DNA from 2 places in the Blautia obeum ATCC 29174 genome. Region 2 is predicted to be linked to the other one. Evidence: a T-box and tRNA genes for the amino acid it is inferred to sense, from the RefSeq annotation. Region 2 holds a T-box; the other holds one or more tRNA genes.

Region 1 (15,180 bases), 1.1 Mb from region 2:
ACGGAAACCATCCAAAGAGTGCAAAGGCAGAAGGGAGCTTGACTGCGACACCGACGGGTGGAGCAGGTACGAAAGTAGGGCTTAGTGATCCGGTGGTATTAAGTGGGAATGCCATCGCTCAACGGATAAAAGCTACCCTGGGGATAACAGGCTTATCACTCCCAAGAGTTCACATCGACGGAGTGGTTTGGCACCTCGATGTCGGCTCATCGCATCCTGGGGCTGTAGTAGGTCCCAAGGGTTGGGCTGTTCGCCCATTAAAGCGGTACGCGAGCTGGGTTCAGAACGTCGTGAGACAGTTCGGTCCCTATCCGGCGTGGGCGTAGGATATCTGAGAGGAGCTGTCCTTAGTACGAGAGGACCGGGATGGACGGGCCGCTGGTGCACCGGTTAGACTGCCAAGTCTATAGCCGGGTAGCCAAGCCCGGAAGGGATAAACGCTGAAGGCATCTAAGCGTGAAGCCCCCCTCAAGATGAGATATCCCATCCGAAAGGAGTAAACCCCCTTGAAGACGACGAGGTCGATAGGGCAGAGGTGGAAGTGTGGTAACACATGGAGCTGACTGCTACTAATAGGGTGAGGGCTTGACCAAGAAAGCATGGTCATAATTGATTCGGTTGGTTGTCAACATGTATGTAGTTTTGAAGGTGTGATACATCTTCTATAGCAAAGAAATTTGCAAGGCCCAGTGGCTCAGTTGGTTAGAGCGCCGCCCTGTCACGGCGGAGGTCGTGAGTTCGAGTCTCATCTGGGTCGTTCATACCGAAGGGTATGTACGCTAATTAAATATGTGGGATCTTAGCTCAGCTGGGAGAGCATCTGCCTTACAAGCAGAGGGTCATAGGTTCGAGCCCTATAGGTCCCATATAAACCATGGGTGGATTCCCGAGTGGCCAAAGGGGGCAGACTGTAAATCTGTTGGCACCGCCTTCGAAGGTTCGAATCCTTCTCCACCCACTAAGCCTTATCATTGGCTAAGCCGATGTGGCTCAATTGGCAGAGCAGCTGATTTGTAATCAGCAGGTTATCGGTTCGAGTCCGATCATCGGCTTTTAATTTTATAATTATCGCGGGGTGGAGCAGTCTGGAAGCTCGTCGGGCTCATAACCCGAAGGTCACAGGTTCAAATCCTGTTCCCGCTATTTTGCCCAGATAGCTCAGTTGGTAGAGCAGAGGACTGAAAATCCTCGTGTCGCTGGTTCGATTCCGGCTCTGGGCATTTGATTTTCCTAAGGGAAGGTCAAATAATTGAATATGGGATATTAGCTCAGTTGGTAGAGCACTTGACTTTTAATCAAGTTGTCCGGGGTTCGAATCCCCGATGTCTCATGAATTTAAGGTACTATCGTTATGATAGTACCTTTTTTGTTGGTGTTTAAAGAATTTCGAGAGAATAAAATACTATTTCACTGTTACACATTTAGTTACAGTGTAAAACAGTTTTGGACATATGGGTTCTATAAATTACGTGTTTGGCATATATTATATTACATGTGTAGTAGTGGGAAGTGCGCAGTCCTGATGCTGGACATGCTGACTGGAACTTAAATGACTGGAAATAGAAGGAGGATCATTATGAAGAAAGTGCGAGAGTGTTTTCATATGCTGATAACCGCGGTCATTTGTCTTATGGTAAGTATGGTTCCTGGAAAGAATGTAACCGCTGCAATAGTTGAAAATAATGTCGCTTCAGAGATTTTATCCACCAGAGAGAAACATATGGCAGACAGATTTACACAGAGTGTTATGGATAAAATGCGTAGTTTGTGGATAAGCAGTTATCTGAAACGTAATCGGATGTGGAAAAAACTCTTTTTCTGGCTTCAGGGACCGGGTGATAGAAAAACAAAAACTGTTTCCTTATTATATAGGAATAAGAAAACAGTTTTTGGAAGTGCTTAAGCTTTTTTCAGTTGAATATTAATAGAACAGATTTCACTGTCAGTGCCGATACGCATTGCCGGCCCCCAGACACCGGCTCCGGAAGTCGTAATATTAGTCATGTTGTCTTTACTTAAAAGACCACATGGATTCTCCCACATCAGTTTGATGGTAAAGTTTCCAGGGAATGTCTGACCGTTATGTGTATGTCCACACAGATCGAGATCTACGCCTGCATCAGCAAGTTCCTGTAATTCTTTTGGCTGATGATCGATCATAATAATGGGTTTGTCCCTGTCCAGTTTTTCGGTAAGCTGGGCGGGGGCTTTTCTAGTTTCATGAATCTTTTCTGTGAGGGAGGCATCTTTGCGTCCGATTACGTAGAATTGATCATTGATCAGAACAGATTCATCTTCCAGTATATGAATATTGGAATCTTCAAGAAATTTTTTCATGCGGGGATCTTTTATGTCGGAAAGATCTCCATCTTTATGTTTAAAGGTAAAGCCTGCAAGAATTTCTTCATTCAGATCATGATTTCCCCAGCAGGCATATACACCATAAGTGGACTTTATGCCACGAAGAGTTTTTTCAAGTTTTTCCGGGTTTCGAATCGCATCGTATTCATTATCAAAAATATCCCCTGCAATACATACCAGATCAGGTTTCTGTTTATTGATCTTACGTACCAGTTCTCTGGCATGGAGAACGCCGGCATTGTAGCCAAAATGTGTATCTGCCAGAAGAACAACTTTCATGGAGGTGCGCTCAGGAATTGTTTTATTTATTATTACGTCATAAGAAGTTGTTTTTATATATTTGGCATGAAAAATTCCACATGCACTTAAGAGAAGGATCAACAGTGCACAGATTGCACCGGCAACTGTAAAAGCTGTTCTGGAATGAATCCATGATGCATGAAATACATATTTCAGAAGGATTCGTCCAAAATCGGCAAGCAGAATGATTACAAGTGTATAGAGAAAGATTCCCAGGAAATAGTTTCCGATTATTTTCAGCATTCGATGAAGAGATTTTGGATTTTTAATAAGAAATCCTGTAAGCAGACTTGTGGAGAGCAATACATAGATTACTGCGAATATAAGTCGAAATCCCAAAGTACGGAGAATACTGTGGCATGTGCCCATCCATAGATATGCCCATCGCAGGATATACAGATTCAACAGCAGGTAAATGGGGGAAAGATAAATTGCAATCATACAGGTCACTCCAATAATTTAGTATTCCTATTATAGCATGAACATATCATTTAAACAGATAAAAATTGTGAAATGATGGTTAAAAGAAACATAGAATACATATAGTATACAAACTACATAAAGGTTATCTGTATGAAAAAAAACAGTCGTATGTATTTTTCAAATATTGTTGTATTGCTGTTGCTTCCGTATTTGATAACGATTCTGATAAATGGATACGATATGGCGGTTCTGAATCAAAAAGCGGATTCTGAGACAGTCTTACCGGTTATTCTGGCACTTCAGATTTCTTCAGATTATGAGCCGGAAACTATAAAAGCACAGGCTGTTATTGCAAGAAGCAATCTGTACAGGAAAATTGGAGAAAAAGAGAGTATAAATAGAAATGGAGATCAAAATAAAAAAGAAAGAGATGCCAGAAGTGAGAAATTTTTTGAGACTTGCCGGGAACTCAGAGATGAACTTCCGTCCTGCTGGAGTGTGTGGGAAAAAGCAGACAAAGTTTATGAAGAGGCAGTAGAAGATACTTCCGGTCAGGTGCTGACATATAATGGGGAATTGAAGCTGGTTCCATATCACCAGATCAGTGCCGGGCAGACGAGAGATGGAGAAACCGCATTTCATAATGAAGAATATGCCTATCTTAAAGCAGTGGACAGTAATTCAGACAAAACAGCACCAGGGTATCTGAATAGTACTTACATAGCGAAGCAGCAGCTTCCGGTGGAATTAAGAATTGTGGAGAGGGAAGACAGCGGGTATGTGGTCAGTCTTATGGCAGATGAAAATATTCTGGAAGCAGAGTCTTTTGTTACGGGGATGGGAATTGCTTCGTCTGATTTTTCCATGCAGAAAACGGGAGAACAGGTACGTTTTTTGAGTAAAGGAAAAGGACATGGGCTTGGTTTTTCTCAGTATGGAGGTAATAAACTGGCAAAAGAGGGAAAAAACTGGAAAGAAATCCTGAATACATATTTTCCTTTGATGGATATTACAAAAAATTAAATAGAACGGTATATTTTGCAGCATTCTGGACACCCTGTAAATATAGTAAAAATGTGACAGCAGACAAAAGGTGTGGTCACGAAACGATTATGAGCAGAGGTGAAAAGAATATGACAAAAGGCAGAATCGCAAAATATGTAGCAAATACGGCCCTTCTGGCAGTTCTGGCAGCGGCCGGCATAGGAGTTTATCAATTGGGAACTTCCGGGAAGGATGAGTCAGTTCCGGAAAAAGTTCCTTCATATTATGATGAAAGTCTGAGTACAGAAAACACGACGGATAATGCTGTAGATGCAGGAACAAGTCTTGTAGAGGCTGAACTGGAAAGTAATATTTCGACAGATCATACGTCAGAGAAAGGAATGAGTCAGACAGAAGGTGAAGATGCAGGAAGTGAAACCACGGAAGCAGGATCTTCATCAACCGAAAGTACATTTACGTCAGAAAGTATACTTTCGGCAGAACAGAGTACAAATGAGAATGGGACAGTGAATACATCTGCAAGTGTACAGGAAGCGCCAAAATTAAGTTTTTCAGAAGATACATTGATGGAATGGCCGGTAGACGGTAATATTCTTATGGATTATAACATGGACCAGACTGTGTATTTTCCAACTTTGGATCAGTATAAACTGAGTCCGGCAATTGCTGTTCAGGCGGTGGAAGGAGCTCCTGTTCTGGCATCTGTTCCGGGAACCGTGTATTCTATTGAAGAAAATGCCCAGACTGGTACAACGGTGACGATGGAGATCGGAAGCGGGTATCAGGCGATTTATGGACAGCTGACAGATTTGACGGTGCAGGAAGGAGATACAGTTAAAGAAGGGGAAGTGATCGGATATATAGGACAGCCGACAAAGTATTACAGCAAGGAAGGCAGTAATCTTTATTTTGCGATGAAGAAAGACGGGGAGCCGGTAGATCCGATTGCCTATCTTCCGTAAGCTATTCACAAAAACAGAATTGGAACGTATAATAAAGCAGGTAGGAATAGTAAAAATTCGCAGCCGGTATTTGCCTGCCTGCCTGTTGTTTCTTAGAGAAAATACAAATCTTTGACCGGCTGCTTTTTATAGAAACGAGAACGGTGGATGGAATTTCAAAATTCCGGAAGCTGTTCTTTACATAGAATGAGGTATTTTATGAACTATACGTATATGGTGAAGTGTGCTGACGGAACACTTTATACAGGTTGGACAAACTGTGTGGAGAAAAGGCTGAAAGCGCATAATGAAGGAAAAGCCGGAGCGAAATATACAAGGGCGAAACGTCCGGTGGAACTTGTATATTATGAGGGATATGCGACAAAAGAAGAAGCAATGAGACGGGAATATGCAATCAAGCAGCTGACAAGAAAAGAAAAACTGAAACTGATGGAGTTCTGGACAGAGACTTCTGCGGACTAATAAAAAATACCCTGCCTCAGACTGGCAGGGTAGATATAAAGCAATACATTACAATAAAGTGGCAGGCACTTCCAAGCATAATAAATACATGAAAGATTTCATGAGAGCCGAAATTTTTGTGACGTGCATTAAATAAAGGAAGTTTCAAACTATAGATCACACCACCGATCGTATAGATGATACCACCGGCAAGAAGCCATCCAAATCCGGCTCGCGGAAGGGAATGAAAGATAGGAACGAAAGCAAGTACACAAAGCCATCCCATTCCAATATAGAGTACGGAAGAAAGCCATTTGGGACATGTGATCCATAATCCTTTGAGAAGAATACCGAGGATTGCGATACTCCATACAAGTGCACAGAGGATATAGCCGGTTCTGTTATGAAGTGCGATGAGACAGATTGGAGTATAACTTCCTGCAATCATAACAAAGATCATCATGTGATCCATTTTTCTGAGCCGACGGTTTACTTTCTCTGTAGAATCTACAGAATGGTAAACCGTACTTGCTGTATAGAGAAGGATCATAGTGAGAATAAAAATAGCAAGTGCTGTAATATGCAGAGGTGCATTTTCACCATGAGCAGCTTTTAAGAGTAAAGGTGCTGCACCGGCTGCTGCAAGAAGTAATGCAATGCCGTGTGTGATAGCACTCCAGGGATCTTTTAATTTAAGTTTCATAATAACGCCTCCTGATGATAGAAATATCGAAAAATATTTAAAAACACATCATGTAGTAATCAATACTACGTATCGAATATATTGAAACTATAACGCACTTGTACATAAAAGTAAAGGGGTATCAGTAAAGTTTATAAAAATATAATATTTTAGACACCAGATGAGTAAAACAGTACTGTTTATTGAAGTACTGTTTTTTTAATGGTATAATTGCATGCAATGGCATAAAAATAATTATGCACAAGCGGTTATCGGAAGGAGATAAACATGAACAAAAAGAAGCTGTTGCAGACTTTATTTCAGATGAATATTTTGATAACTGGTATGAAGAGACGTTAACAAAACTGCAGGCTTATGAAGATGGACAGTAATCTATTTGAGACAATACAGTCTCTGATTACAGAAAGGGAGGATTTCTCTGAATGAGGCAGCACAGGAAACAGGGAAAATCAATTTTTTAATTTATATTTGCGGCAATGCTGATCGTTCTCGGGATAGAAGTGGCACTTTTGATCGGAACACTGTATTTTGGAAATGTAGGAATGCAGATGAATCGTAATGCCATAGAGATTTTGAAGAAACAGGTGGAAAACCGTCAGAATTATCTGCAGAATACGCTGGAAGAAACCCAGAATCTTTCATCCCTGGCAGGAACGATCAATACTGCTGTCGAGAATCAGACTGCAGTGGAGAATATCAGTGTAGAGGAATTGGTAAATAATGAAGATCGAAGTACAGAACTTCTGGAAACAGTCAGTGACAGCCTGATCAATGTGATGAGGCACAGATCTGTAAATGGAATTTTTGTGATTCTGAACACGGATGATATGGATGAATGTGAGATTGATTCGTTTATGCCCTGTGTTTACATCAGAGATCAGGATCCGACAACGACTGCATCGGAAAGAAATTATGATCTACTGCTGGAACGTTCTCCTGTAAAGCTGGTAAAATCGCTGAGAATTTCTACGGACAGAGGATGGATGCCGGCGATCAAATATAAGGGTTATGGCAAAAATGGAATTGTTTATCCTGTTTTCCAGACTGCATATAAAGACAGTGAAAAGCTGAATGTATCTGATTATGGACACTGGACACCGGTATCATATACACTTGAGGGAGATGATCGTCCTGTTATTGCATATTCGATACCGTTGATTCTGTCTGATGGAACGGTTTATGGTGTTGTCGGTGTAGAAATGATGACAAGCTATATTCAGGAACTGATTCCATATGAAGAACTGCAAAACAGTGGGACTGGAACTTATCTGCTGGCTGAAACCGCAGACACACTCAGTGATTCTGAGATTTCTGTAAATGTAATAAATCCTTCTTCCAGAAGCAATAGATGGTTAAGTATTCCGGATGAAGAGATTAAAATGACACGTACGGAAAAAAATATCTATGAGGCAGAGATATGGAAGGATAATTATATTGCTTCTGTCTATCCACTGACTCTTTATAATAAGAATGCCCCGTTTTCGGATGAGCAGTGGCTTCTTGTCGGAATTGTACAGGATAAAAATCTGTATACATTTACAAATCATGTTATGCTTCTTGTGAAACTGACGATCTTTGCGACATTACTGTTTGGTCTGCTCAGCAGCTTTATAGTAAGTCGCCGCCTGGCAAAACCGGTAGCGAGCTTATCGGATGAAGTAGAAGCGGCACAACAAAATCAGGGAAGCATTCCAAATCTGTCAGAAACAGGGATTCGTGAACTGGATAAGTTTTCTACTGCGATCACTGGACTGAGCAGAGAAGTGCTGAACACATCTACCAAATTTCTGCGGATCATGGAAATGGCAAGTGTAGAGATTGGAGGATATGAACTCCGGTTTGATACAGGAAGTGTTTTTTATACGGAGAACTTTTTCTCTATACTGGGAATTCCGTTAAGCGCGGAGCTCCCCATGAATATAGAAAAATTCAGAGAGATTTTAAAAGAGTATACAGAAAAGAATCTTTATAAAACAAAATCAGGTAGCACAAAACTGTACTGTATCCGAATTCCGGAAAAAGGTGTTCGTTATGTGCGAATGGAAGTCAAAAATGAGAACTGGGTACAGATCGGTCTCGTGGAAGATGTAACTGTTTCTATGAGAGAACGCCTTCGTATTGAACATGAACGAGATTATGATACGTTGACAGGCCTCTATAACAGACGTGCATTCAAACGTGAAAGCGAATCCATCTTTGGCAGAAGAAAAAAAATCAGACATGCTGCATTTATTATGTTGGATCTGGATAACCTGAAATACATCAATGACACATTTGGACATGACTGGGGAGATGAGTATATCCGCCAGGCGGGCATGTGTCTGGAAGAAGGCACTCCGAAAGGAACCTTGTGTGCACATATTTCAGGAGATGAATTTAATATTTTGTTTTATGGTTATGAGAGTCAGAATGCGATTCGTGAGGAAATCAGTAAACTGCAAAGAGAAATTTCTTCCAGGATCATCCGTCTTCCGGACGGACAGGAATTCCACTTAAGTATCTCCGGAGGAATTGCATGGTATCCGGAGGACAGTAACAGCCTCGGTGTTATGAGAAAACATGCAGATTTTGCCATGTATCAGGTAAAACAGACAGATAAGGGAAGAATTGCAGAATTTGACCAGAAGGCATATGAAGAGAAATACCGTGACAGTCAGATTCGTAAAGAATTTCATCGTTTTGTTAAAGAAGAGCTGGTTACTTACTATTTCCAGCCGATCATATCGGCAAAAACAGGTAAGATTGAAGCATATGAGGCATTGATGCGTGCCAATCTTCCAATATTAAAACGACCGGATGTGGTTATGAAGATCGCACGTGAAGAGGGTGCATTGCGTGAAATTGAACGAATGACCATGTTCCGGGCGACAGAAGCCTTTGCTGATCTCAGGGAAAAGAAACGAATCAAAGGCGATGCGCTTCTGTTTATCAATTCTATTGCGAGTCAGCATATGGCAGCAAAAGATGAGATAGAATTTAATAATCGTTATGCAGAGTTGCAGAAACAGATTGTTATTGAGATCACAGAAGAAGAATCTATTGATTATCATGCACTGGAAACAAAGAAAAATGCACTAGGATTTGAGGGTGCTTTTGCACTGGATGACTACGGAAGTGGATACAGTAACGAGAAGAGTCTTCTTGATCTGGCACCGAAGTATATCAAAGTAGATCTTTCGATCATCCGTGATATTGATACGGATCCGGATAAACAGCAGATTGTGGAAAATATTGTCGCATATGCACATAAACGTGATATGAAGATCGTTGCAGAGGGACTTGAAACACCGGAGGAGATCCAGAAAGTACTGGAACTGGAAGTTGATCTTCTGCAGGGATTTTATCTGGCACGTCCGGAACCAGTTCCTGGAAATATCAATGAAGATGCACTGAAAATAATTGCGGCGTTTTATAAGTAAAGTACATAATTCTCCTTTTTTTCCATATAATATCCATACATCACCTGGGGCAGATTCAGGAGAAGATATAAAATACGGAAAAACAACAGGAGGAACATAAAGCACATGAAAGCTACAGGAATCGTCCGGCGCATTGATGATCTTGGAAGAGTTGTTATTCCAAAGGAGATTCGGCGTACACTACGGATTAAAGAAGGAACTCCGCTTGAAATTTTTACAGATAAAGAGGGGGAAGTGATCTTAAAGAAATACTCCCCGATTGGAGAGTTGAGTGTTTTTGCAAAAGAATATGCAGAATCGCTGGCACAGACAACAGGTATGATCGCATGTATTACGGATCATGATCAGGTGGTTGCCGCATCCGGACAGGGCAGCAGGGAACTGATGGGAAAGGCAATCAGTAAAGAACTGGATCGAGTGATCACGGAGAGAGAAATGAAATGTTATCATACAGGAGAAAGAAAAATACTGCCGCTTGTGGAAAATCAGAAAGAATCCTCATCAGAGCTGATCGTACAGCCAATCATTTGTTCCGGTGATGCGATTGGTTCTGTGGCGCTGGTTGGAAAAAGTGCAGGAGAAAGATTTGGAAATTCAGAGCAAATGCTGGTAAAAACAGCAGCAGGATTTCTTGGACGTCAAATGGAACAATAAAAGGGGGCTGTGAGCCCCCTTTAGCATTTTTCGGCAATATCGTAGAGCAGACGTTCTGTATCTTCCCATCCCAGACAAGGATCGGTGATAGAACAGCCAGGAGTCATATGGTCGCTGATATCCTGACGGCCTTCCAGCAGATAACTTTCAATCATGACACCCTTGACGAGTTTTCTTACATCAGGATTGTAGTTGCGGCTGTGAAGCACTTCACTTACAATACGAATCTGTTCTTTGTATTGTTTGCCGGAGTTAGAATGGTTGACATCCACGATAACGGCCGGATTTTGCAGATCTTTTTTGCTGTATAAGTCATAAAGACGCATGAGATCTTCGTAATGATAATTAGGGATTGTCTGGCCATATTTATCAACGCCGCCGCGGAGAATCGTGTGTGCCAGAGGATTACCACTTGTTTCCACATCACATCCACGGTAAATGAAATGATGTGGATGCTGGGCAGCGATTACGGAGTTCAGCATAACAGACAGGTCACCGCTGGTAGGATTCTTCATACCAACCGGGATATCCATACCGCTGGCAGTCAGACGATGCTGCTGGTTTTCTACGGAACGTGCACCGATTGCTTCATAAGAAAGAACATCATCCAGGTAGCTGCGGTTTTCCGGATAGAGCATTTCATCTGCAGAAGAAAGACCGGTTTCCTGAAGTACGCGGATATGCATTTTGCGGATTGCAATGATTCCGGCAAGGAGATCCGGTGCTTTATCCGGCTCCGGCTGATGGAGCATTCCTTTGTAGCCATCACCGGTAGTACGAGGTTTGTTTGTATATACTCGTGGGATGATCATTAATTTATCGGAAACTTTGTCAGAAACTTTTTTCAGGCGATTTACATATTCACATACGGTATCTTCGTTATCTGCAGAACATGGTCCGACCAGAACGACGAATTTATCGGATTCACCTGTGAAAATACGGCGGATTTCTTCATCACGCTGTTGTTTGATTGATTTCTGTTCGTTGCTGAGCGGGTACTCATTTTTCAGAACCTCCGGAATTGGAAGTTCATGATTAATCTTGATAGACATTGTATATTTCCTCCATGGTTCCTTTGTGCAGGAACATTTTTTTCAACTGAATAACAGTATAGCACGTCATCTGAAAAAAATAAAGGAAATTAACGCGTTAAACTGCCATAGTGCAACACTTGATCAGTCGAGAGCCTTTTCACTCATTTCTTCGAGCAGGTTTTTCTTGAGATCATATAATTTCTGAGAAAGGTCTACGTATACTTTCTGCGGATTTACAAGACGGCGGGATTCATCCCACAGGGTATTCTGCTCTTTCTGGCAGTATTCACGCAGATCCATAACTTCGGGAGAAGTATAGACACGTTTACCTTCGCGGATGACCGGAACCAGAAGTTCACGGAGTTCATAGGTGCCGCCCAGAACCTTGGTCTTTTTCCAGGTATCTGCAGGGTCAAAAATAATCATGGTTTCTTCCGGATCAAAGACTTCATCAGCCAGGCAGATCAGGTCAGCCTTAATCTTACCGGTAGACTTGCTGTAAATACGGTAAACTGTTTTATTGCCCGGATTTGTGACTTTTTCGGTGTTTTCGGACAGTTTGATCTTTGGTGTAAAGTTTGTACTGTCTGCATCTTTGACTGCAGCAAGTTTGTATACACCACCGAATGCCGGATTATCTTTACTCGTGATGAGGTTGGTTCCAACACCCCAGGAATTGATCTTGGCATCCTGCGTCTTAAGACTGTCGATCAGATATTCGTCCAGATCACTGGATGCGGAAATGGTAGCATCATCGAATCCGGCAGCAGCCAGCATCTTGTAGGCTTCTTTGGAAAGATATGCAAGGTCACCGCTGTCAATACGGATACCATAGTGTGTAAGTTTGATACCTTCTTCTCTCATTTCTTCGAAGACACGGATCGCATTCGGAACACCGGATTTCAGGACATCATAAGTATCTACCAGCAGTGTGCAGGAATTTGGATACATTTTGGCGTATGTTTTGAAAGCTGTGTATTCATCTGGGAAGCTCATGATCCAGCTGTGGGCATGTGTTCCCAGAACCGGTACGTTAAACATCTGTCCGGTCAGTACGTTGGAAGTTCCGGCGCATCCACCGATGACAGCTGCACGTGCACCATAGATACCGGCATCCGGACCCTGTGCACGACGCAGGCCGAATTCCATGATTCCGTCCCCACGGGCTGCATAGCAGACTCTGGCTGCTTTGGTAGCAATCAGACTCTGATGATTGATAATATTCAGGATTGCGGTTTCTACAAGCTGTGCTTCCATGATCGGAGCGATTACTTTGACGAGTGGTTCTCGGGGAAATACTACAGTTCCCTCCGGAATAGCATAAATATCTCCGGTAAATTTGAAAGATCTTAAATATTCCAGAAAATCGTCTTCAAAGATATGAAGGCTTCTGAGATATTCGATATCATCGTCTGTAAAATGAAGATTTTCAATATATTCGATCATCTGTTCCAGACCTGCTGTGATCGCAAAGCTGCCACCGCATGGATTGACACGATAAAACATATCAAAAATTACAGTCTGATTGGTTGGATTCTTGAAATAGCCCTGCATCATGGTCAATTCATATAAATCGGTGAGCAGGGTCAGATTAGTTGCTCTCATCTGATTTCTCCTTTTTTATTTGCTAAGGTGAACTTATTATGCTTATTACTGTAAATAGTAGTTTTCATTATACCATTATTCCCGTAGAACGGCATTAAAATTTTACATAATATAAGAAGAAAAAAAAATTGGAGAAATTTAAAAAAAATTAAAAAAAGGGGTTGCTTTTTTTGAATGCCTGTAATATAATAACATTCGTCGCGAGCGATGAGCGAGCGAAAACAAATAAAGGGCTATCGCCAAACGGTAAGGCAACGGACTCTGACTCCGTCAGTTCAAGGTTCGAATCCTTGTAGCCCTGCTAAGTTGAGCACCTCGGAAGAGGTGCTTTTTTACTATATCAAATTAAAAAGAATATTGGCAGGAGGAGGGGGAACTCGTGGCAATAAAAATCAGGGTTGATGCAAAAAAAATGGAAGACCTGTTGAGGAATTTTTATCTGATTACAGGAATCAGAATCGTAGTATTCGATGACAATTTTGAAAAAATTGCAGAATATCCGGGGAATCATTGCGGATATTGCAAAATCGTACGAAAAGATCCGAATGCGAGGGCACTGTGTAAGATTTCGGATATAAAGGGATGTGGAGAATGCAAAAAGCTTAAAAAGCTTCATATATATGAATGTCATGCCGGGTTAATGGAAGCAGTAGCACCTTTAACATAATATATAGCAAGAATTCTCCTTCCTCTACAGGTGGGAGATGAATTGTAAAAAATAAAAAAGAACATTTGTTTGGCAACGCAATCCATGGTATAATAGAATCAGTCGATAAGATAAGGTAATTATTCAAAAAAGGACTGGTTTTATGGAAAATATGGATTACAATGCACATTCAGTGTACTTGATGTATTATCACCTGATTATGGTGGTGAAATATCGAAGAAAAGTTATCAATGATCCAATTTCAGAAAGAGCAAAGGAAATATGGGGATATATTGCCCCACGGTATGGAATTGTTTTGGAGGAATGGAATCATGATATTGACCATGTGCATGTAATGTTTCGTGCACAGCCTAAAACAGAACTCAGTAAATTTATCAATGCTTATAAAAGTGCCAGCAGCAGGCTGCTGAAAAAAGAGTATCCGGAAATCCGGGAAAAACTTTGGAAAGAAACATTCTGGAGCCAGAGTTTCTGCCTTTTGACGGCAGGAGTGGTACCAGTAGAAGTGATCCGTCAATACATCGAAAACCAGGGAGAGAAAAAGAATTGAACATAGCATATCGTTTCCGGATTTATCCAACAGAAGAACAGAAGATACTCCTTGGAAAAACATTTGGTTGCTGTCGTTTTCTGTATAACCAGATGCTTAATGACAAGATCCAGGAGTATAAAAAAACAAAAAAGATGTTAAAGAATACACCAGCTATGTATAAAAAGGCGTATCCATTCCTGAAAGAAGTTGATTCGCTGGCCCTAGCAAATGTTCAGCTTCATCTGGAGAAAGCATATAAGAACTTTTTCCGTGATCCGAAGGTTGGATTTCCGCGTTTCAAGTCAAAACATCATTCCAAAAACAGCTACACAACAAATGTGGTCAACGGAAATATTCTGGTAGAAGGTAACCGGATCCGGCTTCCGAAATTAAAATGGATCTCCATGAAAAAACACAGGGAGCCTGCAGAAAACTGTCGTCTGAAATCAGTGACAGTCAGTATGGAGCCATCTGGAAAGTATTTTGCAAGCCTGCTGTATGAAGGATACAGCTGCGAAAACCAAGCAGCAGATAAGGATTACAGCAATGCAAAAATACTGGGGATTGATTATGCGATGCAGGGGATGGCAGTGTTTTCAGAAGAGATCGAGCTTGAAAAAGCAGGGTTCTTCAGAAAAAATGAAAAAAGGCTGGCAAGGGAACAGCGTAAACTGTCAAGATGTGTAAAAGGGAGCCACAATTATGTGCGGCAGAAAAAGAAAGTTGCCAGATGCCATGAAAAAATACGCAGCCAGAGAAGAGATTATCTGCACAAACTGAGCCGCAGGATCACAGACCAGTATGATATAGTCGCGGTAGAAGATATTGATATGAAAGCGATGAGCCAGTGCCTGCATTTTGGGAAAAGTGTACAGGATAATGGATACGGGATGTTCCGGAATATGCTGGATTATAAGCTTGCCTGGAAGGGAAAAGAATTAGTAAAGGTAGACCGCTTTTTCCCTTCAAGTAAAAAATGCAGTAAATGTGGAAAGATAAAAAAAGAGTTGAAATTATCCGAAAGAGTTTACCGCTGTACGTGTGGAAATGAGATGGACAGAGATCGAAATGCAG
Region 2 (15,180 bases):
GTTTTCCATCACAAATTCTTTCAAAAACTCCAACCCAAAAAGGTTCTGCAAAATACACAGTCAATTTACATTTTATTGTCTTCATATCAATCCCTCCTTGTTTATTTCCAAACAAAGAACGGACAACCCGGAGGGGCAGGTTACTTACCCTATAAACATAGGACGGCTGGGCTACCTACCAGCTCTCGCATAATAAAATGCTTTGCGTTTTTATCTTTGTCATTTTAGATAATCATTATTTGATTGATTACCTTTCTTGAAAATTATACCATTCCTATATCAGCACTACAATAAAATTTTATGCACCGATAATCTTATTGAACAGCTCTAACAGTACATCTTTCACACCGCCAGCATTGAATACTAAGCCGACAGCAATCAAGGCAACTACTAAGAAGCCGATAAGTTTGGAAAACTCACGCTTGAACCCTAAGTAGATACCGATAACCACAATCGCCATAAGCACTAAGCTCTGTGCGTTTGATAAAAACCATTGATATAAATTTTGTCCGAAATTCATTTAATTGTCCTCACTTTCATTTAATTGTTGTATTTTATAGTCGGCTTCTTTGCCGACACTTAACATACACATCAAGACTACGCCGATACCCATTCCCATAGATACCAGCAGGAAGTCTTTTAATAATACCCACATTTTTTATCACTCCTAACTTTCCACCAAATCTTTTGCAGGGGTCGTCTGCTGTTTGATTATCATTTCATGCTTTTCTGTGAGCTTTGCCTGCTGTTCGATTGTTTCCATGTAGTCTGTACCGTTTCCCTTATCAATCTTTTTCAGCATTTTCAAGGTCGGTGCTACCTGCCTTTGTACCCACCGCAATGTGCGGTCTAAGGTGTACGGCTCTGGCTTTGTCGTCAGTTTCAAACTTTGCCGATTATCGCCGATAAACCAAGCCCAGCGGTCATTGAGTTTCCAGTCATTTTTTCGCTTGTCTGGTTCTTCATCAACAAACCGCACATACTGGTTGATGATAGAAAAGGCGGTCTGTTCTGCGTCATAATAGGTCAGCAAATCTCGTACTGCATAATAGGCACGTTCATTGCGAAGCCGTATCTCAAAACGGTTGATAATGTCGGCTTCTTCCAGAGGTGTCCCTAACTTGACGTACTGCTCATAGTCCTTTTCATAGATACAGAAATACACATCAGATTTCAGCGAACCAAGATAAAGGGTGCGTCCCATATATTCTCTGTCGTCCTCTCTGTGTTTGATAAGCTCGCCCGACTGGTAAAACTTATAGCTTCTGGACTTTCCGATATATTCCCGTTTCCTGCATTTTTCCGCAAGCTCTGGAATATCCAAAATGCCCGTATGGTCGTTGATAGCAAGGTCGATACGCTTCATCACGCCACCGTCTATAAGTGCGTCCATAAGAAAGTCATACCAGCTTCTTTGCTGTGCCAGCAGGTAACTTTCAAACTGTCTGCAACCACGCCCCTTTAACTCTAAAAGGACACCTTTTTCTTCGTCAGCCGACGTATAGATAAAGATGTCCCCTAAAGAGTAATGCTCCGTATAACTGTAATGTCCGTAATCTTCATGGAGCATATAATTGATATTCAGTTTTAATATATCTTTGATGATGTGCTGTATATCCAGCGTGGGAAAACGAATTTTTACATAATCAAACAGCATGGTAAGCGGTGCTTCTGGATTGAACCTTGCCAGTTCTTTATGCAGAGTTTCCAGAAGTTCCTTTGACGGCTTCATTTTTCCGCTTTCTATCTTGTTGAGATATTCTCTTGTGATACCAGAAGCCACCGCCAGCCTGCCTTGTGAGATACCGTAAGCAATCCGTTTCTCCCGTAATTCTTTTATCCATTGTTCTTCATTCAGAACCATACCCCCAATCTGTAAAGTGTGAAGTTTTTTAAGGCGACTTCACAGTCGATTTTTGTTAGGAAACCATGCCAGAAGCCTTATGTTTCCTATGTTTTTTGTCTATTGTCTATTTGCAAACGTACCCCTCTGTTAGATACCGAGGGGTTTTACCTGCTGGCGTGGCTTACGCCACACCAGCAACGGCTAGTCCGTGCCGTCGCCTTTCGCTTCGCACGTCGCCGTCCCGTCCTGCCTTGCGTTATTCGATTACCAGCGTGAACGCTTCTGGATCATCAACAATGTTGTATGAACCGAGCGTGTCCGCTGTCTGTGTATATCGGAAATGAAACAAAGGCTTTTGTCCTTTCATGGAAAAACGGGAACGGTACACCGTACCATATAAAGCGTTGGGCTTTGCCACATCATAGCTGAACAGAGTAGAAGCAAAATCATTCTCCCTGCATTTTTTGATGATTTCCTCTGCACACTTTTCTTTATCTGTAATGATAAGACGGTTGAGCGTAAAGGTAACGTGTTCTTCATGGAAATTTTCTGATGAAGTCCCCATACTTCCTACTACATCAATCTCACGTCCCCATTGCAGATAGGAAACCGCCACTCCCAGCACAAAAAGTACCGTGATTGTTATTATTTTTCTCTTTTTGCACATACTGTTACTGTCCTTTCTTGTAGGGTGTATTATAATACAGTCTACGGTAATACATCTTATTTATCAATACAGTTGTATCTTATAATTCAAAGAAAAGACGAGGTACAGCGTATGCAGGTATATATTGATTTAGAAAATCTTTTGAAAGAGAAGAATATCAGCAAAAACAAAGTCTGTGAAGCGTGTAAATTACAGCGGACACAGCTTAATAACTATTGCAAGAACAAAGTTTCCAGAATTGACCTTACAATCCTTGCAAAGCTCTGTGATTTTCTGGAATGTTCCCCAAACGACATATTGAAATTGAAGTAGGACTGTCAGCTTTCGTTGCTTGCAGTCCTTTTTTCTTCCAGCCTGCCGATTTCTTGTAGAAAATCATGTCCTTTCGGGACTAAAGGCGTGTAAAATTCACTTATAACACTTGTTCCCACATCACAATAGCCACGCCCCTTGATACGCTTCTGAAAAAACTGCTTTTTCACATCTGAACCGAACAGCATACCGTAACCTAATTCGCTGATACGCCCCAATCCCACACGGAAATTGAAGTTATCTCTGATACCGTCCGAGAAATATTTTGCGTCTGGACGCTGACAGGCAACGATAAGGAAATAACCTGCTTGTCGTCCTAACATGACGATTTTCTTTAACTGGCTAAGTAGGCTCACGCTTTCTTTTGTCCCCAGCATTTCAAAAAATGCCACATATTCATCAAAGATAAGAAAGCAGGGTGGCAGTCCCAAATAGGCGTAGTTTTCGCCCGTCTTATAGTTCGGGTGTCGCTTCATTTCCTCGCTTCGCTGTACCATGCCCTCATAAAAGGCATTGACGCAATCAATCATTTCTTCTTTGGTGTGATACACATTTCCCATAACTGTCCCCAAGTCTGCTAAGTCCGCATTTTTCGGGTCTAAGACGTAAAGGACAGCGTTGGTATGCAGTAGGGCTTCAATGAGCGTCAGCAGAAAATAAGTTTTACCGCCACCCGTCCCACCAGCGATAAGAGCGTGAGGGAGTGCGTCATATTCCCAGACAAGATTTTTCATCAGCCTAAGACTGCCGTTTTCTGCCCGTACTTCATCAATGGTAATACGGTTCGCTATCATATCATAAAGCAGGGTATATTCGATATAGCCGTCGTGCAGGGTCTTGTCGGTCAGTTCACAATACAAGCCACTTTCCAATTTATCCTCTAACCGTAAAAGCTGGTCTTGATATTTCCCCAGCGTAATTTCACAGCGGATATGAAGAAGTCCCTTTTCCATTTGATAATAAATCTTTGGAAACCAGACGATTTTTTCCCTTGATCTGCTTTGCCGGTCAGTAAAAAAACCGCTGTCTTGTACGGTATCGGCTTCATACCACTTATTTTCCAGTACCATTCTTGCCAGCTTTTGACGGTGCAGGAGCTTCTTGAAACTGTCGTAACAGAAGCGGTAATATAGAAAAGCGACCAATGCACAAACACCCGTCGCTATCAATATGGTTATGAAGTTGTAAGGGGAGAGCGTCAAGCCGTTTTCTAACAAGCTGAAATGCTCCCAATCAGTACGCATAAGCTGTTTGATATTGAGTAGCAAAAGAACCGCCACGAATACCACCAGAAGCATCCCTATGGAAAAGTGGTAGACAAGGTGCTTGTCGCTGGCTCTGATACGGTGTCCTTTATTCCAAATCTTACGCATAAATCAATCACTCCTTTCTGGGTACAAAAAAAGCAGTCAATCCTAAGACTAACTGCTTTGTGTGTATGGATATGAAGTTTTGCAAATGGGAATTTTATATTACTTTTAATGCAATTTCTAGTATCAACGAAAAAATACAAATTGATAAAATAATGATAACTATTTCAACATTTCCTAGTGATATAAAACATTGAAAAATCAGCATAATTCCTACTAATAATATAGCTGTTCCCTCAATTCTTGAATGTAGCTTTATGTTTTTTACCCCATTATATCTTTTGATAAGGGGCAATTTACCTTTGATAATACTGAATACCCCTAAAACCACCATTATATTACCTAGTATTAGCCCTATCATATTTACCACCTTTTCTAAATCTTTAATTTTCAGTTCTATAAATCGAAATTTTCTTGTTTAAATTTATCTTTGAAAAAGCCAATTAAAATTAAAGCAATACCAAGAATTGCAACTGGTATATAAATAATATTAGGTATATGATAAACAAATCTATCAATTCCAGACATAGCAATATAAATAATTATTCCCACACAAATTAAAATGTTTTTATCTTTCATAGCTGGTCTCCTTTACACCTTATTATTTGTCCGTTTCTTCATACCCATATTATAACAGTTCCATATATCCGCTACAATGAAAATCTATTCAGTAAGCCTATTTTTTCGGCTGTCCCTGCGGTGTATGGTTCTGTGGACTGCCTGCGTTCTGATTGCCTTTATTTTTCAACACAATATTCTCTGCCTTTACATACCAGTCCACATCTGCACCCGTATAAGTCTTTCGTGATACCGTATCGGCTACTGGATTGACAAGCTCCACAACTGCATTGTACGGAAATTCCCTTAACGGTACTTCTGGCGGTACAGACACGGGGATAATTCCACCATGCAGACTGCACTTCAAATCATAGATACGCTTTTTAAGCTGGGTACTCGGTGTCCCGTCCTCATTCTGCAAGAACACATCACGCACCGCTGTAAATTTTAATTCTCCAAATGTTTTCTCTTTGTCAATAACAAACCCGTTTGATAATCTCATAAATTCTTCACTCCTTTACTTTTCTTCAACTGCTACAATATCATCAGCAAGCAACACATAATCGGTATGTCCCATATCCCCGATTGCGTAACCTCTGCCATATAACTTCGGATTGACAAGTTTTACTTTCTGCTCATACTTGAACTTCTTTTCGCCAGCCTGCACGGGAATTTCCACGACAACATTTTCCCCTCTCTGCACATCTGAATAAAGGTTGTAGCTTCTTCTTGCGAAAACTCTACGGTTATCTTTATCTCTGTCAAAAACATGGTCGCTTTCGCCTGCAAATTCAAGAGTTCCAAAAGACTGTGCCATATCTGGCACGACATATTTCATTTCCATATTGTTTTACCTCGTTTCTTTCTATTTTTGATAAATTGATTGTGATTTCTTATTCTGGCAGTTTGGGAAGTACCAGCAATCCCACAGATAGTAAAGGGTAAAATCAATGCTTCGCACCCTTGACTATCCGTGTTCTTGCAGGTCGTAAGCAGACAAGCCAGAATAAGCAAAAGTCTGCCGTTTGACAGCTTCGGCGGAGAGCATGATTTTTCTTTCCTCATACCGTTACCGCCTTATGATTTCTTCATTTTACGGCGTTTGTAGAAGAAGATACCTGCCAGTCCAGCACCAGAAGTCATAAGAAGTGCAAGCAGTCCGTAAAGGTTTGTGTTATCGCCCGTTTTGGGACTGTCGCTCGGTCTGCTAGGCTTTTCTGGTGTCTGTGGTGTTTCGGGTTCTTCTGGGACTTCTGGTTTTTCCTTAAAGGTAATCGTCTGTCCCTTGTCCTCAATGTCCTTATGCTCGGTAACTTTCTTCGGCTCGTCTGGATTGCTTAAATCGTACAATTCTTCAAAAGTTACAAGCTGTTTGCCGTCAAGGGAAGTAGCGTCAAAGGTAAAAGCAACTTCCACTTTCATAGTTTCGCTGTCAGCAGTAAAGGTATAATCACTTTCCACACGTTTTCCATTGATAAGAAGCTCGGCGTTTTCTTCTTTCAACATCTGCCAGCCCACAAGTTTGTACTGTGTACCGACTTCTAAGCCCTCTAAAGTTACGGTATCAATGATTGTTACCTCTTTTCCAGCTTCAATCTCTTTGTTGCCGTCCTTGTCGGTAGCAGTCGTATGAATTTTGATGATACGCTCTGTGATAAGTACGGTTTGCCCGTCGTCCTCAATGTCCTTGTGTTCTGCAACTTTCACGGGTTCGTCTGGATTGCTGAAATCATACAATTCTTCAAAAGTAACAAGGTTTTTGCCACCTAAAGCAGACGCATTGAATGTATAAGAAATTTCTACTTTCATTTCTTTATCATCAGCGACAAAAGTATAGTCATTTTCCACACGTTTTCCGTCAATGATAAGCTCGGCATTTTCTTCTTTTAACATCTGCCAGCCTTTGAGCTGATACTTTGTGCCTTTTGTAAGTCCGTCTAATTTGACAGTATCAACGATTGTTACCTCTTTTCCTGCAAGGATAGTCTTTTTGCCGTCCTTACTGGCCGCTGTGGTATAAATAGAGATTTTTTTTTCGTATTCATCAGTCAGCGTTCCTAAATCAATCACAAGATTATTTCTTGATACCACGATTTCAAAAGGTGGGATAAGTTCAAAGCCTTTGTTACTATCAGAGCGTAATTCTTCAATGATATAGGTATCATAAGGTAATGCACCCTTGCTGTCGTCTGGTTCAGAAGTTCCAAACCACACACCGTCCTCGCTGGTCTTTCCTGCGTTGGTATTGTGCTTATGAGAAGCCCAGTCAGCAGAAGTGGAGAATTGCCCGTTATCATCAGTTACCACTACATGATTTTCGCCCGTTGTCTTGCTTGTGATCCTAAAGGGAATATCAGCAAGACGCTTGTGTGTGCCTGCACCGATTTTTACACCCTCAATATCCCCACGCTTAATCTGATTGTAGATAGAATGGGCTTCGTCGGTTAAGTCCACGATTTTTCCATTTTCTGTGATTGTAAAATCAATCGGTTTTGCACCGTCAGTTAAGTAACCGTCGGGAGCTTCACTTTCAACGATACGGAAATTTCCGTAAGGTAAAAGGTCGGAAGAAGTAGAAGCGACACCCTCAATATCGGTACGAATTGTCTTTACCACTTCATTTTTCTTGTATAACTTGCCCTCAACCAATACCGCATTATCATTTAAGGAAATGATGTCAAAAGCAGTATCTTTCAAGGTAGCACTTCCTTGTGGCTTTGTATTGCCCGTTTCTAAATCTCGTTTCTGAATTTTCACACCGCCACGGATAACCTTGTCAGATACGGAAAACTGGTTACTTCCAGATAGTACGGCAAGGTCGCCGTCCTCGGTAATCTGTGTTACATATAAGCCTTTTATCTGTTCGGACTTATCGCCAGCCTGCATATATGCACCGTCTAACAAGTAGCCGTTTGGAGCTTTTGTTTCCTCAACGGTTAGTGTCCCAAGTGGAAGAACGGCTTTGCCCTCCTGCATATAGAAGCTGTCGCCAGACACCTTGTATGCGTCCGCTAATTTTGTGATGTAGTGAGTTGTCCCGTCGCTGTCTGTTTCAGCGATTGTCTTTGTAACCCATGTACGATTAGCTTCGGCAGGGAGATTGTCTTTATTATAGAAGCCAGCATAATACTTCCATGTAAATTCCGCACCTGCTAAAGAAGCGTTCCCCTGCGGATTGTCTTTCTGTGTTTCCATATCTATTTTGAAAAGCTCAATCAAAGTGTCTGTTACTTTTGGTGTATCTGATACTTTCAAGGTTGCTGTTTCGCCAGCTTTGATTGTCAATGAATAGATTGTTTTATCCACTTTATATCCTGCTGGTGCGGATAATTCCTTGATATAGACTGTGCCAGCCGTTACCTCTGCAACATCTGTATTTCCGTTTTCATCAGTCGTAAGGGTGGCAAGCTGTTTCGTGCAGTCCTTATCAGAAAAGACACCGTATGTTGCACCAGCAACAGAGTAATTCCCGTTACCGTCTGTAATGCTGGTATTACTGGAAGTCTTTTGCAGTTTCGCATTTCCAACATTCAGTTTCGCCCAGAATTGCCCTAATTCCTGCCCCTCGCCAGAGTAGATATAACCGCCACATTCATAGCGTCCTTTATTCTCTTTGACAAAGGCTTTTGCACCAGAGAAAACTTCGTCCTGCGTAGCCTTTGGAATTTCATTATAAGAAGCTCGCACGTTATCACATTGCCAGCCAAGATGTACGCTCAATCTCTGCCAGACTACACATTGTTCCAACAGATAGACTTGTTTGTAGTTCAATTCCTTGTGAGCTTCGCCATACTGTTTGACATACTCTAAGGATAACGCCACATCTGAAATCTGGTCGGCACTCATGCGTGAGCTTGCGTCAGCTCTGGTCTTGTAGCCATTCTTAAAATCTGTATTGATGTCAATACAATAGGCAGTTTCGCCCTCGACTTTCATATAGCCCTCATTGAATGTCGAACCGATAGAACCGTCATTCATTACTTTTTCAATGATACCGACACGCTCGGCACTTTCTGTCCAGTATTGCTTGCTTTCTGCATGAACGGGTGTAGTCGGTAAAGCAGTAACGACAGTTGCAAGAGCTAAGAAGCCCGTACACAATCGTTTCCATGTCTTTTTCATAAATCTAATGCTCCTTTCATTTTGGGTATAAAAATAGACGCTCATTTCTGAACGTCTACATTATTGAAAGGCTTGTCCTCTCACACATATTCTATTTTAATAGGTACAACAGTTGCCTTTCTCCTTGTATTTTCGTTGTTTTCATTACTTGCGTTATCTACAACCCCCATGTCCGGGATCTATAAGAATCAGTTTCGGAAAATTCATCTGTACTGAAACAACAGCAGCCTGTCTGGACAGCAGGTAAAAACTTACCAGCAGCAGACAGGCCATGACCATTTCCATTCTGTATTTTCTGAATTTTTTCATGCATGCACACCTCGCTGCATATTCCTTCTATGTATATGCAGCGGTATGGCTTCTTACTACCTTACTCATACTTTACGATTTCTTTTTTCAGACGTTTCATAATCCGTTTCTCCAGTCTGGAAATATAGGACTGAGAGATTCCAAGAAGATCTGCGACTTCTTTCTGCGTCTTCTCTTTTCCGTCGGCATTGTTCAGTCCAAAACGCAGCCGTATGATCGTCTGTTCTCTTGGTGACAGTTTGTTGATTGCTTTTCCCAGAAGTGTGATTTCCACTTCATCCTCCAGTTTCCTGGATATCACATCATCATCAGTTCCAAGAATATCCGAAAGAAGCAGTTCATTGCCATCCCAGTCCACATTCAATGGTTCATCAATAGATACTTCCATTCTCGTCTTACTGTTTCGCCGCAGATACATCAGAATCTCATTTTCAATACAACGTGATGCATATGTCGCCAGTTTGATATTCTTTACCGGGTTGAATGTATTGATAGCCTTGATCAGACCGATCGTCCCGATCGAGATCAGGTCTTCCACTCCAACTCCTGTGTTATCGAATTTTCTTGCAATATAAACGACGAGTCTGAGATTATGCTCAATCAGCAGGGATCTGGCTTCCTGCTCCTGATCTGTTTTGAGTCTGCTGATCACATATGCTTCTCTTTTTGGCTCCAGTGGTGCCGGAAGCACATCACTTCCTCCAATATAATAAAGCTCTCTCGATCTTGAAAGAACTAATTTCTGAAAAACCTGAAACGGACGATAATCCACTCCTGCTGCCGATCTGCTCATATCCTGCCCCTCCTAATGCAATAATCTGGAATTCAATATCACTTTGTATTCCTTTCCCAAAGCAAAAGGTTCTGAAGACAATGCAAACACCGGTTCGGATACATGGATCCGCTCTCCCGGAATCTGAATACAAAGATCCTCCAATGTCACTGCCAGAATCAGCTGCACTTCCCGTCCTACGGTCTGGAAGGACAGATAGTGTGGTTTCAGGTCAGCGATCTCTGTACTTTCAATCTCCTCCGGTCTTTCTTTAAGATGCAGCAGCCTGTCTGTCAGCTCCTCACTCAGAAGACTTCGAAGTATTTCCGGATCTGCCACCGAAACCGGTGCTCCAGTCACTGTATCACACAGACGGTTTCCTGTATCATACAGACCATACGTCTCCTGCAGCTGTCCGTGATATTTCAGGGCAACCGGATAGATATGTTCTCTGGATTCTTTTATTTGTTCCATCAGGCAGATCATCAGACTTAACCCTCCATAAGTCACAGCCGCACACGATAAAAAAAACACAGCCGTCACTCTTCTGTTTTCTGATACCGCCATCCAGAAACCACCGGTCAGAAATGTCATTCCAAAGAAAAACAGTGCGGCTCCGGTCATGTGCTTCACATCCTGGATCTCATATGCGATCCATATCATGAACACAGCACAGACTACTCGAAGAACTATGGTCAGTACCCCTGTTTTTCCTGGTCGTACATAAAGATTCAGACACGCAAAAAGAGCTCCGACCGCTGCCGCCGCCAGACATCTTCGTCTGCTGTTCTTTCTCCTCAGAACAATTCCTGTAAGTCTCAGAAGAATATAATCCATCAGAAGATTCGCAGCAAACACAATATCTATGTACACTTCCTGATGCATACAAAAAGCCCCCTGCCGCCTATAGATCCTTCACTTTGGTAAGTGAACTCATTATAGGTGACAGAGGGCGCAGATTTTGTCAAAACAGCGTGTCGTATCCCAGGAACTTATCGACACAAAAAGAGGAAGGCATTTCGCCTCCCTCTGATAGGATCTTACACAGACCGATTATTTTTTCTCTTCCTCTACTTCGATCTTGCGGATTGTTTTATTTTTGATTTCTTCTTTGATTGCTGCAATGAATTCTCCGAGGTCTTTCATTCCTTCATCACCAAGGTAACGGCTTCTTACGGAAACCTTGCCCTCTTCCTCTTCTTTTGCACCAACTACAAGCATGTACGGTACTCTTTCCAGACGTGCTTCACGGATCTTGTAGCCCATCTTTTCGGAACGTCTGTCAACGGAGCAGCGGATGCCTGCTTCTTTCATCTGTGCTTCTACTTTGTCAGCATAAGCATTGAATTTTTCGGAGATCGGGATCACACGAACCTGCTCCGGACACAGCCATGTCGGGAACATTCCTGCGTATTTTTCGATCAGCCATGCAAGTGTTCTTTCATAGCATCCCATGGATGTACGATGGATGATGCATGGACGTTTCTTGTCGCCATTTTCGTCGATATAGTACATATCGAACTGTTCAGCAAGAAGTGCATCCCACTGGATTGTGATCATTGTATCTTCTTTGCCATATACGTTCTTAGCATTGATGTCAACCTTCGGTCCGTAGAATGCTGCTTCTCCGACATCCTCTGTGAATGGGATGTTCAGTTCTTCGAGCATCTGACGGATATCTTCTTCTGTCTCATTCCATACTTCCGGCTCACCGATGTATTTTTCTCTATTATTCGGATCCCATTTGGACAGATGATAGGTTACATCTTCCTCAACGCCAAGAACCTGCAGGCAATACTGAGCAAGTGCGATACAGTCTTTGAATTCTTTGACCATCTGGTCTGGTCTTACGATCAGATGTCCCTCAGAGATTGTAAACTGACGAACTCGTGTCAGACCATGCATCTCACCGGAGTCCTCATTACGGAACAGTGTGGATGTTTCGCCGTAACGAAGCGGCAGATCACGGTAGCTGTGCTGTTCTGCTTTGTATACATAGTACTGGAATGGACATGTCATCGGACGAAGTGCAAATACTTCTTTGTCTGTCTCTTCATCACCAAGTACGAACATTCCGTCTTTGTAATGATCCCAGTGACCGGAAATCTTGTAAAGATCGCTCTTGGCCATCAGAGGAGTTTTTGTTCTTACGTAGCCACGTTTTGTCTCCTCATCTTCGATCCATCTCTGCAGTTCCTGCATCATGATAACACCGTTTGGCATGATCAGCGGAAGTCCCTGTCCGATTACATCTACAGTTGTAAAAATTTTCATCTCACGGCCAAGTTTATTGTGGTCACGTTTCTTTGCTTCTTCCATCTGCTCCAGATGTTCTTTGAGTTCATCTTTTGTAGCATATGCTGTTCCGTAGATACGTGTCAGCATTGCGTTCTTTTCGCTTCCTCTCCAGTAAGCACTGGAAGAAGAAAGAAGTTTGAATGCTTTTACGCCTTTTACGCTCATAAGGTGTGGTCCTGCGCAGAGGTCCGTCCAGTCACCCTGTGAATAGAAGGAGATTTCTTCGCCTTCCGGAAGGTCTTCGATCAGCTCAACTTTGTATGGTTCATTTTTCTCTTTGAAGAATGCGATCGCGTCTTCTCTTGATTTTGTGAAGCGCTCGATCTTTGCACCTTTTTTGATGATCTTTTTCATTTCTTTCTCGATTTCATCGAGATCCTCACGGGAGAATGGTTCGTGAGCGAAGTCATAATAAAATCCTGTATCAATAGAAGGTCCGATAGCAACTTTAGCTTCCGGATATAAGGTCTGTACTGCCTGTGCAAGTACATGGGAAGCTGTGTGACGAAGAACAGCAAGTCCTTTTTCGTCTTTTGCTGTGAGAATGTTCAGTTCGCAGTCGCTGTCAAGAACAGTACGAAGGTCTACAACTTCTCCGTTTACTTCGCCTGCGCATGCTGCACGTGCCAGTCCTTCGCTGATATCATAAGCGATGTCGATAACTGATTTTGCTTCGGAATACTCTTTTTTGGATCCGTCTTTCAATGTGATGATCATAATTTTGAACTCCTTTTTTGAATAAAATTTTAAAGTTTTCCACAGGGACGAGTAAGTTTTTCTTTTCTATACACAAAAGTCCCTTACAATACATCTCGTATTGTAAGGGACGAATAATCTACTCGCGGTTCCACCCTGCTTGCTACATCTGCCATATGGCAGCTCAGCCACTCTTATAAGATGGTAACGGAATCACCGGACCGGATTAGGGCCACTCGGAGATGGTCTTCAACTGCTTCCCGCTGAAATACTCTCAGCAAATGTATTTCTCTCTGGAGCCTTCCACAGTTTACTCTTCTCTTCAACGTGTTTCTTTATTCTGTTACCCATTATATCCACATGATTTCGGTTTGTCAATGCCTATTTTTCATTTTGGTCAGACCAATTTGGTGTATCCGTTTAAACCTGTTTATTTAAAGTACTCTACACCAGATTCGAAGATCTTGATATCCTGCTCGCCGTAGATGTTTACAGCCACTCCGTCGCCACGGCGTTCGCTGTGAGCCATCTTACCAAGGATACGTCCGTCCGGACTTGTGATACCTTCGATGTTCATGTAGGAACCATTTACGTTCCATTCTTCGTCTGCACTGAGTTCACCGGTTGGAGTTACATACTGAGTTGCAACCTGTCCGTTTGCGAAGAGTTTTGCAAGCCATTCATCGTTGGCAACAAAACGTCCTTCACCGTGGGATGCAGGGTTACAGTATACTCCGCCAAGCTGTGCTTTCTGGAGCCATGGAGACTTGTTGCTTACAACCTTGGTGTAAACCATCTTAGAGATATGACGTCCGATGGTGTTGAAGGTCAGTGTCGGGGAATCTGCTTTCTGTCCGCAGATCTCACCGTATGGTACCAGACCGAGTTTGATCAGAGCCTGGAATCCATTACAAATACCAAGTGCAAGACCGTCTCTCTCGTTGACAAGCTTCATAACTGCTTCTTTGATCTTTGCGTTCTGGAATGCAGTTGCAAAGAATTTCGCAGAGCCATCTGGTTCATCACCAGCGGAGAATCCACCTGGGAACATAATGATCTGAGCCTGGTCGATTGCTTTTGTGAAAAGTTCCACGGAATCATGGATATCTTCTGCTGTCAGGTTCTTGAATACTTTAACGTCAACCTCTGCACCAGCGCGTTCAAAAGCACGTGTGCTGTCGTATTCGCAGTTTGTTCCAGGGAATACCGGGATAAATACACGCGGTTTTGCAACTTTGTGTTTGCATACATAAATGTTTTCTGCATGGTACAGGTCATCTTTTGCCTGTTTTTCGTTGTCTTCGCCGGAAGTTGTCTTGAATACTCTTTCCAGAGTTCCCTTCCATGCTTCTTCAGCTTCTTTTTCAGTAATAACAGTATTTCCGTAAGAGAATTTACCGTCATCTGTAACTTCACCGATCAGTGTGTATGTGATGGAAAGCTGTCCGACTTTGTCTGCCGGAACTTCCATGATGATATCACCAAATCCTGGTGCGAAGAAGTCTCTTGGATCCAGGTTGTGTTCGATTTTCACACCGAGTGCATTACCGAAGGCCATCTTGGAAACAGCTGCTGCAATACCATGACGATCCAGTGCGTAAGCGGAAACAACTTTTCCAGCCTGGATATCATTGTGGAGTTTTTCGTACTGATCCATGATTCCTGCGTAATCCGGCAAATCGTACTGATCACGCGGTGCGCGGAGCCATACAAGTTTGTTTCCTGCTTTTTTGAGTTCAGGTGTGATCACGTCCTGGATCTTGGCTACGTCTACTGCAAAGGAAACAAGTGTCGGAGGTACGTCGATCTCATTGAAGGTACCGGACATACTGTCTTTACCACCGATGGACGGAAGTCCGAATCCCATCTGTGCTGCATAGGCACCAAGGAGTGCGGAGAATGGCTGGCTCCATCTCTTTGGATCTTCGGTCATACGACGGAAGTATTCCTGGAATGTGAAGCGGATCTTCTTGTAATCACCACCTGTAGCTACGATTCTTGCTACAGATTCTGTTACTGCGTAAGCAGCTCCGTGATATGGACTCCAGGAAGAAAGATATGGATCAAAGCCGTAACTCATCATGGTAACTGTATCAGTTTTTCCGTTCTGTACCGGAACTTTTGCAACCATGCTCTGTGTTTCTGTAAGCTGATACTGACCACCGTATGGCATAAATACGCTGCCTGCACCGATAGAACCGTCGAACATTTCAACGAGGCCTTTCTGGGA

The links. A T-box is a leader RNA that pairs with one kind of tRNA and senses whether it is charged. The one in region 2 lies ahead of thrS (threonine--tRNA ligase), so its partner is inferred to be a tRNA-Thr.
Region 1: it encodes a tRNA-Thr, which carries the amino acid that the T-box ahead of thrS (threonine--tRNA ligase) is inferred to sense. The anticodon was not compared.

The regions. Positions count from the first base shown of each region.
Region 1 is NZ_CP102265.1:67,881-83,060, forward strand. It holds rRNA gene NQ503_RS00260 (23S ribosomal RNA) at 1-593, shown strand, start outside; tRNA gene NQ503_RS00265 (tRNA-Asp) at 684-757, shown strand; tRNA gene NQ503_RS00270 (tRNA-Val) at 794-866, shown strand; tRNA gene NQ503_RS00275 (tRNA-Tyr) at 877-958, shown strand; tRNA gene NQ503_RS00280 (tRNA-Thr) at 980-1,052, shown strand; tRNA gene NQ503_RS00285 (tRNA-Met) at 1,070-1,143, shown strand; tRNA gene NQ503_RS00290 (tRNA-Phe) at 1,148-1,220, shown strand; tRNA gene NQ503_RS00295 (tRNA-Lys) at 1,258-1,330, shown strand; gene NQ503_RS00300 (hypothetical protein) at 1,577-1,903, shown strand; gene NQ503_RS00305 (metallophosphoesterase) at 1,900-3,102, opposite strand; gene NQ503_RS00310 (SpoIID/LytB domain-containing protein) at 3,235-4,107, shown strand; gene NQ503_RS00315 (M23 family metallopeptidase) at 4,218-5,051, shown strand; gene NQ503_RS00320 (GIY-YIG nuclease family protein) at 5,250-5,513, shown strand; gene trhA (PAQR family membrane homeostasis protein TrhA) at 5,530-6,195, opposite strand; gene NQ503_RS00330 (hypothetical protein) at 6,432-6,566, shown strand; gene NQ503_RS00335 (bifunctional diguanylate cyclase/phosphodiesterase) at 6,705-9,614, shown strand; gene spoVT (stage V sporulation protein T) at 9,720-10,268, shown strand; gene NQ503_RS00345 (3-deoxy-7-phosphoheptulonate synthase) at 10,289-11,320, opposite strand; gene NQ503_RS00350 (nicotinate phosphoribosyltransferase) at 11,444-12,907, opposite strand; tRNA gene NQ503_RS00355 (tRNA-Gln) at 13,137-13,208, shown strand; gene NQ503_RS00360 (PocR ligand-binding domain-containing protein) at 13,287-13,574, shown strand; gene tnpA (IS200/IS605 family transposase) at 13,717-14,124, shown strand; gene NQ503_RS00370 (RNA-guided endonuclease TnpB family protein) at 14,121-15,180, shown strand, end outside.
Region 2 is NZ_CP102265.1:2,603,420-2,618,599, forward strand. It holds gene NQ503_RS12590 (YjdF family protein) at 1-85, opposite strand, end outside; gene NQ503_RS12595 (hypothetical protein) at 299-520, opposite strand; partial or broken gene NQ503_RS12600 (DUF3789 domain-containing protein) at 521-634, opposite strand; gene mobT (MobT family relaxase) at 668-1,864, opposite strand; gene NQ503_RS12610 (hypothetical protein) at 2,103-2,513, opposite strand; gene NQ503_RS12615 (helix-turn-helix domain-containing protein) at 2,625-2,825, shown strand; gene NQ503_RS12620 (FtsK/SpoIIIE domain-containing protein) at 2,831-4,198, opposite strand; gene NQ503_RS12625 (hypothetical protein) at 4,293-4,556, opposite strand; gene NQ503_RS12630 (hypothetical protein) at 4,592-4,774, opposite strand; gene NQ503_RS12635 (YdcP family protein) at 4,872-5,255, opposite strand; gene NQ503_RS12640 (YdcP family protein) at 5,271-5,597, opposite strand; gene NQ503_RS12645 (SrtB-anchored collagen-binding adhesin) at 5,831-8,875, opposite strand; gene NQ503_RS12650 (hypothetical protein) at 9,029-9,184, opposite strand; gene sigE (RNA polymerase sporulation sigma factor SigE) at 9,246-9,977, opposite strand; gene NQ503_RS12660 (sigma-E processing peptidase SpoIIGA) at 9,990-10,841, opposite strand; gene thrS (threonine--tRNA ligase) at 11,010-12,971, opposite strand; T-box leader at 13,074-13,285, opposite strand; gene NQ503_RS12670 (phosphoribosylformylglycinamidine synthase) at 13,381-15,180, opposite strand, start outside.